Regions from separate parts of the Marinobacter sp. CP1 genome, predicted to be linked through region 2. Evidence: riboswitches for the same ligand, from Rfam matches in the RefSeq annotation. Region 2 holds a riboswitch; the other holds the start of a gene.
The links. Region 2 has a riboswitch for glycine ahead of ACP86_RS20625 (D-amino acid dehydrogenase). Riboswitches for the same ligand answer to the same signal wherever they lie in the genome.
Positions count from the first base shown of each region.

Region 1: linked by a shared signal. The riboswitch ahead of ACP86_RS11330 (trimeric intracellular cation channel family protein) and the one ahead of ACP86_RS20625 (D-amino acid dehydrogenase) in region 2 are both predicted to bind glycine.

Region 1 covers NZ_CP011929.1:2,449,011-2,453,427, reverse strand. The annotation lists gene gdhA (NADP-specific glutamate dehydrogenase) at 1-396, opposite strand, end outside; gene rnk (nucleoside diphosphate kinase regulator) at 410-796, opposite strand; gene ACP86_RS11330 (trimeric intracellular cation channel family protein) at 1,115-1,714, opposite strand; glycine riboswitch at 1,755-1,853, opposite strand; glycine riboswitch at 1,854-1,939, opposite strand; gene ACP86_RS11325 (NADPH-dependent FMN reductase) at 2,158-2,550, shown strand; gene codA (cytosine deaminase) at 2,621-3,850, opposite strand; gene ACP86_RS11315 (PucR family transcriptional regulator) at 3,884-4,417, opposite strand, start outside.
Region 2 covers NZ_CP011929.1:4,475,077-4,479,493, forward strand. The annotation lists gene ACP86_RS20615 (putative bifunctional diguanylate cyclase/phosphodiesterase) at 1-378, opposite strand, end outside; gene ACP86_RS20620 (DUF3336 domain-containing protein) at 503-1,594, opposite strand; glycine riboswitch at 1,700-1,792, shown strand; gene ACP86_RS20625 (D-amino acid dehydrogenase) at 1,956-3,176, shown strand; gene ACP86_RS20630 (FGGY-family carbohydrate kinase) at 3,157-4,417, opposite strand, start outside.

The DNA of each region.
Region 1 (4,417 bases), 2.0 Mb from region 2:
GTCGGAACCACCCTTGCCTCCGCCGATCGGCATACCGCTCAGAGAGTTCTTGAAGATCTGCTCGAAACCCAGAAATTTCACCACGCCCAGATTGACGGAAGGATGGAACCGCAAGCCCCCCTTGTAGGGCCCAAGGGCCGAGTTGAATTCAACGCGAAACCCCCGGTTGATCTGCACGGTACCAGAGTCATCCACCCAGGGGACCCTGAAAATGATTTGCCGCTCTGGTTCGCAAATACGCTCAAGGAGCTTCGCTTCCTTATACTCGGGATGCTTGGCAATCACCGGCGCCAGCGAGTCGAGAACTTCCAGAACGGCCTGATGAAATTCAGGTTCCGCGGGATTTCTCAGGACGACCTGCTCATACAGCTGGTCAAGGGGGGCTTTCTGGTGCATGCATCTTCCTCGTTCAGTTTGCGTGAGTCACATGGATAATTTTCAGACGCAGCTGGTTCTTTCCAGCCAAAGGCCAATCAATACGATCGCCTACCCGAAGACCCAGCAAGGCTGCACCCGCCGGAGCCAGGACGGATACACACTCCTCGCTTCCGTCTCGCGGGGTCGAGTACACGAGTCTCTTCGTGTACTCGGCGTCGTTACTCTCATTTTTAAAATGGACCAGAGAATTCATGGTGACGGTGCCGGAAGGCAGCTTTTCGGCATCAACCAGAGTTGCTCTATCAAGCTCGAGCGCAAGCGCTTCGGCTGTTTCAGTGCCATGTAGCTGTTTCTCCAACATCGCAGATAAACGATCAAAATCCTGTTCTAAGACATAAATAGCTGGACGTTCGGACATACCGACTCCTATAGGCCCGCAAGGCAAGGTTCAGTTAGGGGATGTGTTCAGAGGGTTTCGCCGAATTCGACGAGGGATTCGACGAATTCAGCGAAAGGAATGGCAAATACGGCGAGGCCCGGCAGCCAGAAATGCCGCCGCTGATAAAACGGAATGGATGAAGTAAAAACCGGTTTTCATTTTGAAACTCAGCGACTCTGAAAAAGGAAAAATCTTAGCAAGCTACGTTAGCTCAGTTCACGAGGAAATGAAACGATGAAAAGGTCTGAGGCTAGACCATGCCCACAATTCGAGGGCTTTCTCAAACCCACATCGCGCTCATTCCCAGCGTGTCTGCGAATAGCTGAATACTGGCAACGACAACCCCCAGCGAATGGCCGCCATACGCAGAAGCAGCCCGAGACTGAAAGCGGCCAAAAGAGTGACATTCTCGCCCACCCCTTGGCGAAGCAAGGTCAGGTACAGGAAAGCCACCATCAGTGAAACGCTGGCGTAGAGTTCGTGGCGCAGCACCTGCGGGGTGCGGTTACATAAGATATCCCGGATGATACCGCCAAAGATCCCTGTTGTGATGCCGGCCATGACCACCACCACGGTGTCATAGCCCAGCTTGAGCGCGACATTGCAGCCAATAACCGTAAAAGCCACCAGACCTATGGCATCCAGAACCAGAAACAACTGATGCAGATGCCGCATGAAGCGCGCAATCACGATGGTGACAAGGCCACCGGTAATGGTCATGTAGATATAGCGAGGGTGCTGGGTCCAGGTGACTGGGAAATTACCCAGAAGAATGTCCCGGACAGTTCCGCCACCAAGGGCGGTAAAAAACGCAATTACAGCGACACCAAACAGATCCATGTTCCTCCGCCCGGCGGTGAGGGCTCCCGACATGGCTTCGGCGGTAATGGCAATCATATAGATAGAGGTCAGCACACAGGACTCCTGAGTTTCTGTGGCCTCTCCCCCTGTCCCTGATACCTGAGAGTTTACAGAGCCTGGCTCTGCTTGCCCCTTCGGTGGACTGCGGTGGCAGTCGCTCTCCAGACGGCGTTAGATGATGCTCGCAGTACCTGTGCCTGAGCGTTTATGGGAGTTTGCGCCTTCGGCGGGGCCAACGGCCCACTCTCCTGCGAGACCGGGCATTATAGAGAGATAGGAAGCTAACGTCGAGCGAGGCGGCGGGCTGATAGGCTCAGAATTTTTGACTAATTCTTACTGGTTACTCCGTTATCTTTTTGAAGAGGCGCCCTTTATGCTGCTTTTCCAAGCAGACATTCCTACACGGATTCACTAAGCAGCCTTCGACGGCTTGTGACCGCTATCTAAGGACACCCCATGAAACTACAAACCATCCTCGCATGCAGAAATATGAGCATGAGCACACCAAAGCCTGGTCAGCGAGCGTAAATAAGGCAGATGCCTACGTCTTCGTCATTCCCGAGTACAATTTTTGCCCGCCGCCATCGTTCACGAACGCGTTGAACTACGTATACAACGAGTGGAACTATAAGCCTTGCGGGTTTGTCAGCTACGGCGGTGTTTCCGGTGGACTCCGTTCAGCCCAGGTTGCCAAGCAGCTGGTTACTACGCTGAAAATGATGCCGATGGTGGAAGGAGTAATGGTGCAGATGCCGTGGGAGAAACTGGATGACCAGCGCAACTTCCTCCCTGCCGAGCATCACACCGGCTCTGCCAATGCCATGCTGGACGAAATGGCGAAATGGGCAACGGCCCTGAAGTCGCTACGCTGAACACCAGAGTAGTTGAGCAGATTCCCCGGTTAGCAAACCGGGGAATCTGTAGCTTCTACTTCAACGGGCATCAACCCTGCCGGTTTATCAGAACACGGCCATCACGAATAGACGCGGCAACCGGCAACTGGCCCAACAGCACCTCGTAGGGCGACTGCCCCTGCAGAACAACACAGCGAGCCGGAAGTCCCTCCTCGATGCCGTATTCGTCCAGATCCAATGCTGCAGCACCGTTGTCGGTGATCAGCTCCAGCGACCGATCAATCCAACCCATGCCCAGCATGTGGCAGGCGTGCAGGCCTACGTCCAGGGTACGGAGCATGTTGCCGTTGCCCAGTGGATACCAGGGATCGCGGATGGAATCCTGGCCGAAGGCCACCTTCAGTCCCGCATCCAGCAGTTCCGGAACCCGGGTCAGGCCACGACGTTTCGGATAACCATCGAAGCGGCCCTGCAGGTGCAGGCTTTCGGTGGGCATCGACAGGAAGCGCAGGCCGGATTTCTTCAACAGGCGGAACAGCCGGCTGCAGTAATGGTCGTTGTACGAGCCCATGGCACAGGTATGGCTGGCGGTGACCCGTGAGCCATAATCCAGCTTGAGCGCCTCGGCAGCGAGCACTTCCAGGAATCGGGATTCGGGATCGTCGATCTCGTCGCAATGCACGTCTACGAGAAGGTCGTTTTTGTGGGCCAACGCCACCAGCCATTGAACCGATTCAACGCCGTAATCTCGAGTGAATTCGAAATGGGGAATGCCACCGACCACATCGGCCCCCAGACGAACCGCCTCTTCCATCAGCTCCTTGCCCTGGGGAAATGACCAGAGACCTTCCTGGGGAAAAGCGACAATCTGCAGGTCTACTGTGTCAGCCATACGCTCACGCACTTCCAGCATGGCCTTCAGCCCTGTCAGCTTGGGGTCCGTCACGTCCACGTGGGTGCGGACGTGCTGAATGCCGTTATCGGCAAACAGCTTCAACGTCTGTTCGGCCCGACCGATCACGTCGTCGTGAGTCAGGCTGGCTTTGCGCTCAGACCAACACTCGATACCTTCAAACAAGGTACCACTCTGGTTCCAGCGTGGCTCGCCGGCGGTCATGGCCGCATCCAGGTGGATGTGCGGCTCCACGAAAGGAGGAGCGACCAGATTTCCGCCGGCGTCCAGCTGGTTCTCGGCAACGCTTTCAGTCGCATCCTGCGCCGTGACACTGCTGAATTTTCCATCGGTGATGGTCAGCCGGAATAACCCCTCACGGCCCTGCAACCGAGCATTGGTAATAGCGTTCAGATTTTCACTCATAACATCTCCACACAGATTTTCCGCTGGCTTGAATCATGGCCGCGACAACAGATGGGCCAGCACCAGGGTTTTGAAATATTCATTCGGTTCAGACTCCGGAGGCATCTCCGCGACCAACCGATTCATCCGGTTCCGGATGGTATTTCTATGGCAGCCAAGGGCTTCAGCCATGGCGCACTGGTTTCCACGCTCCTGAAGCCATACCTCCAGGAGATCTCGACTACTGTCCAGCAACCCGGCTTCCACCTCAGGCAGGTACTGCCGGATAAGTCCTTCGAGCTGATGACTGCCGATACCGGCTATCAGCGCCTCCGCCAGCCCGCCTTCCCGGGGCTCTTGCGACCGCTCCGATGCGACAATCGCCCGGGCGATGGTTTCGGTCACATCCACCATTGGCAGCGAGTAAGGCTGCTCAAACAACGGCATGGCCAGCTCATCCGCCAGACGACTTAACATGGCCGGTAGCTGCCCGATGTAGGCATCGCCGGTCAGCACAACCAGCCCCGATATACCGCAGTCCCGACCTTCATAGAGGCACTCGGCCAGATTGGCCGGGCTGCGGTGGCG
Region 2 (4,417 bases):
GTCGATGCAGAACATTTCACAGGCCCCGCTGTCCTGTTTGATCATCACATGGCTTGAGTAAACGGGAACCAGATGTCCTTCTTTGTGTTTCAGTTCAAGTTCGTCGGAGGGAATGCTGATGTTTTTTTCAAGCCAATTGCGGTGCGCTTCGATCACACCGTTACGCATGTGATCGGGAATGATGAGGTCTTCCAAAAGCTGCCCAAGTGCTTCGTCGCGGGAATAGCCGTATAGGCGGGCGCTTGCTTCATTCCAATAAATTACCCTACGGTGTCTGTCGTATCCCTGCACAGCCACCATGGGCAGACTTTCGATCAGCTCGTAAAACCTGTTTTCACTGTCCTCGGTAGCCGATCGACTTCCTTGTCCAATATCCATTGCTTGTCAGCATCCTCATGATTAGCGATAAACGTTTCGCGAAGCGATGATGCAATAGAATGAGAATAGTTCGGGATCCCAGGGTTATCTAGTTGGTTTACTGATCGGTAGGGCGGTGCTGTCTTTAGAGCGGCGTTGCAGTCTGCTCTGCGGTTTCCTGCTCCAGCTCTTGCTCCAGCCTGGCGATACAGCGATCGAATGCCCGGCTGATCCTGGTCTGGTCCTTGATCATGGCCAGCCGTGGCCATGTGGCCTGTTCACCGAGATTGATATACATCTCGAGATCTTCAGGGGTCGGGTTGGAGAGGACCTTTCGGTAAAGGGACGCCTTGGGCGGGAAATGGATGTTGATGTCCCCGAGGTATTGCTGACTGGTCATGGCGTAGGCCTGCTCGATGAGTGGCCGTGGCTTCTGCTGGGTGCGGGTGGGGGAGACGGAGATATTCAGTGTTCGGCCACTGTGCTCATAGGCTTCCTTGAAACTGACGCTGCCAAGATTGTGCTGGAGATGCTCCTGAAGTTGGCGCGGATCCATGGCATGGCCAGCCCTCAAGCCTTCCGTGACGCCGAGCCAGTGGAAGGCATTCAGGTGAATCCGTTCCGGATGGTTAAAAAACTCTGCCAGTTCCTTGTCGTCCCGTTTGCAGATGGCACCCGCCACGATGGCACCCATGCTGGAGCCTGCCATGACATCCGGCAGCAGATCCTGTCGCCAGAGCGCCCGGGTAACACCGATATGGTAAATACCAAAGGCCGCACCCCCGCTGAGCATCAGGGCTGGCCGGCCATAGACCCGCTCGGCGTCCTGAAACATTTTCAGTTTTCGGGCGGTTGTCACTTCCGGAATAGGGTGATCGCAAATGAATTCCATGGACGTCTCGACGGCATCCAGGAATTCACCCACTAACCGGTTGGTGCCGCTGCGCGCCACGGTGTAAAGATCGGGATTGGATAATTCGCCCAGGTGACGGTAGAGGCTCTCCTGAAGGATCCGGATCAGTCGCCGTGTGTCGCCATTCTGCCGGCAATGGTCCATGAGGCCCATGTGCTTGCGCATCAGGCTTTCATGCAGCATCCCGGTTTCTTCCTGCTCGCGCCAGGCCAGCAGCCCGTCCATGTCATCGAGCGCGGTAGCGGCCTCGCACCACTGCTCGTAGTCGTGGGCCTGTTCCAGTTGCTGCTGGAGCTGTTTGCGGGTCTTCGAGGCGTGTTTCATGGCTTTTACCTTAACCCATACGGCCCAAGCTGTGCAGAGGCCGGTTTCCTGGCTCCGGGTTATTTGCTATGTTTAGGCCCGTGGGTTGGGTTTTATTACCAATCAGACATGTCTGCGGGAGAGACTGAATCCCTTGCGATCAGCGCCGAAGGAGCAACTGCCCCGGAAACTCTCAGGCAAAAGGACCGCTGACATGAATACTTTCCGAAGAGCTGTCGACAATCGCGTCAGTCGGCACACCGAAGGAGCAAACGACCGTTTTCGTTAAAACGGCTCGTGAATCTCTCAGGTCCCGTGACGGAAGGGGTGCTTTCTGCCATTTCGAGCAGGGAGGAAACCCTTGGCGCTCACGGAGATTGGAATGAAGCGAATCGCAGTAATTGGCGGTGGTATCACTGGTATTACCACGGCCTACACCCTTGCCAAGCGCGGGCTTGACGTTACGGTTTACGAGAAGCATCGCTATGCGGCGATGGAAACCTCCTTCGCCAACGGTGGACAGCTCTCCGCTTCCAACGCAGAGGTCTGGAACAACTGGCAGACCGTGATGAAGGGCATCAAGTGGATGTCCCGCCGGGATGCGCCACTGCTGGTCAATCCCAAGCCTTCCTGGCACAAGCTGAGCTGGTTCGCCGAGTTCATTGCCGCCATTCCCCAGTATGAAAAGAACACCACGGAAACTGCCCGCCTGGCCATTGCTGCCCGTGACCACCTGTTTGCCTGGGCGCAGGAAGAAGGCATCGATTTCGATCTGAAGAAGCAGGGTATCCTGCACATCTACCGGGACAAGGCCGGGTTTGATCACGCTGAAAAAGTATCGCGCCTGCTGGCGGCTGGTGGCCTTGAGCGCCGGTCGGTGACCCCGGAGGAAATGAAATCCATCGAGCCGACCCTGGCCGGCAACTATTACGGCGGGTTTTTCACAGAGAGTGACTCCACCGGTGATATTCACAAGTTCACCAATGGACTGGCGGATGCCATCAAGCGGCTGGGCGTTAAAACCTGTTATGGCCACACGGTGACCGAGCTGAGCGCCGATGAGCGTAATGCCTGGGTGACCGCCCACGATGGCACCGAACAGTCCCGGGACACATTTGACGGCGTGGTGATCTGTGCCGGCGTCGGCAGCCGCGGGCTCGCGAAAAAGCTGGGTGACCGGGTGAATATCTATCCGGTTAAGGGGTACTCAATTACCGTGGAGCTGGACGACGAAGCCTCGCAAAAGGCGGCACCAACCGTCAGCTTGCTGGACGATGCTACCAAGATCGTCACCAGTCGCCTGGGCGATGGTCGTTTCCGGGTTGCCGGTACCGCCGAGTTCAGCGGTTACAACCGCGATATCAAGGACGACCGCATCCGCCCGCTCACCCGTTGGGTTGAGCAGTGCTTCCCAGGTGTCTGTACTCGCAAGGTAGTGCCCTGGGCAGGCTTGCGGCCAATGCTGCCGAACATGATGCCAAGGGTTGGGCCAGGCCGCCTGCCGACCGTGTTCTACAACACCGGTCACGGTCACCTGGGCTGGACGCTCTCTGCGATTACCGCTGAGTTGGTTGCTGAGAGTGTTACCGGGGATAGCCGGTAATCTCGCGGATTTTCCGGTACAGGGGTTGAAGCTGAGGGTACATCTTCAGATAAACCTCGGAATACAGCCGCTGGTAAAGAGCCCGGGTTTCTTCGTTGGGATGAAAAACGTCGCCAACCCGGGTCATCTTCGCCACGGCGGTGTCGAAATCCGGATGTAGCCCCAGCCCTACAGCCGCATCAATGGCGGCGCCGAGCCCGGAGGTCTCATAGGTGTGAGGCCTCTCGGCCGGTAACCCGAACACATCGGCGGTAAGCTGCATCGCTGCATCGCTCTGTGAGCCACCGCCGGCCACTCGCAACTTCCTGATCTTCACGCCGCTTCGCTTCTCGATTTTTTCCTTTCCTTCCCGGAGCGCGTAGGCAAGACCTTCGAGGATTGCGCGATAAATGTGGGAGCGGGTGTGAACGTCCCCGAACCCGATGATCGAGCCTTTCGCTTCCGGCCCCGGCTGGCGCACGCCGGGTGACCAGTAGGGCTGCAGCATCAGGCCCATGGATCCGGGCGGCACTGCCTTGACCAGTTCATCGAACAACGCTTCCGGCTCGATACCTCTTTCCTCGGCCAGTTTCTGCTCTCTTAGCCCGAACTCCCGCTTGAACCAGCTCACCATCCAGAAACCCCGGTAGATCATGACCTCCGTGGAATAGTGACCGGGCAATGCAGAGGGATAGGGCGGCATCAGCCGGATCGGCTCGACGTAACGCTGGCTGGTGGTGTTGATGGTGGCAGTGGTGCCATAGCTCATACAGCCAATATCGGGTGTCAGCCCGCCGGAGCCGAGAATTTCACAGGCCTTGTCGGAAGCTGCGGCGATTACTGGGAGGCTTCTTGCCAGGCCCAGGTGCTTGCAGGCTTCGTCGGTCAAATGGCCCAGTGTTTCGCCGGGTGCAACCAGCTCAGGCAGCATGGAAGGCTCGACTGGCATCGTCTGCCATTTGAAATCCCGCCGGCCGGCCCAGCGATGCTTTTTATAGTCGAATGGCAGGTATCCCACCTGGCTGCCGGTCGAGTCCCGGAATTCTCCAGTGAGTCGGTAGTTGAGATAGCCGGACAGCAACAGGAAATGCCGGGTTTTGGCCCAGATCTCGGGTTCATTCTGAGCGATCCAGTTGGCCTGGGTTTTTTCCCGGAACCGGTTGATAGTGTCTGCCAGACGGGCAACTTTGAACAGCCATCCCCAGGGCCCTTTGACGGGGCCTTCTACCCTTGCATGGCGCTGGTCGAGCCAGATGATTGCC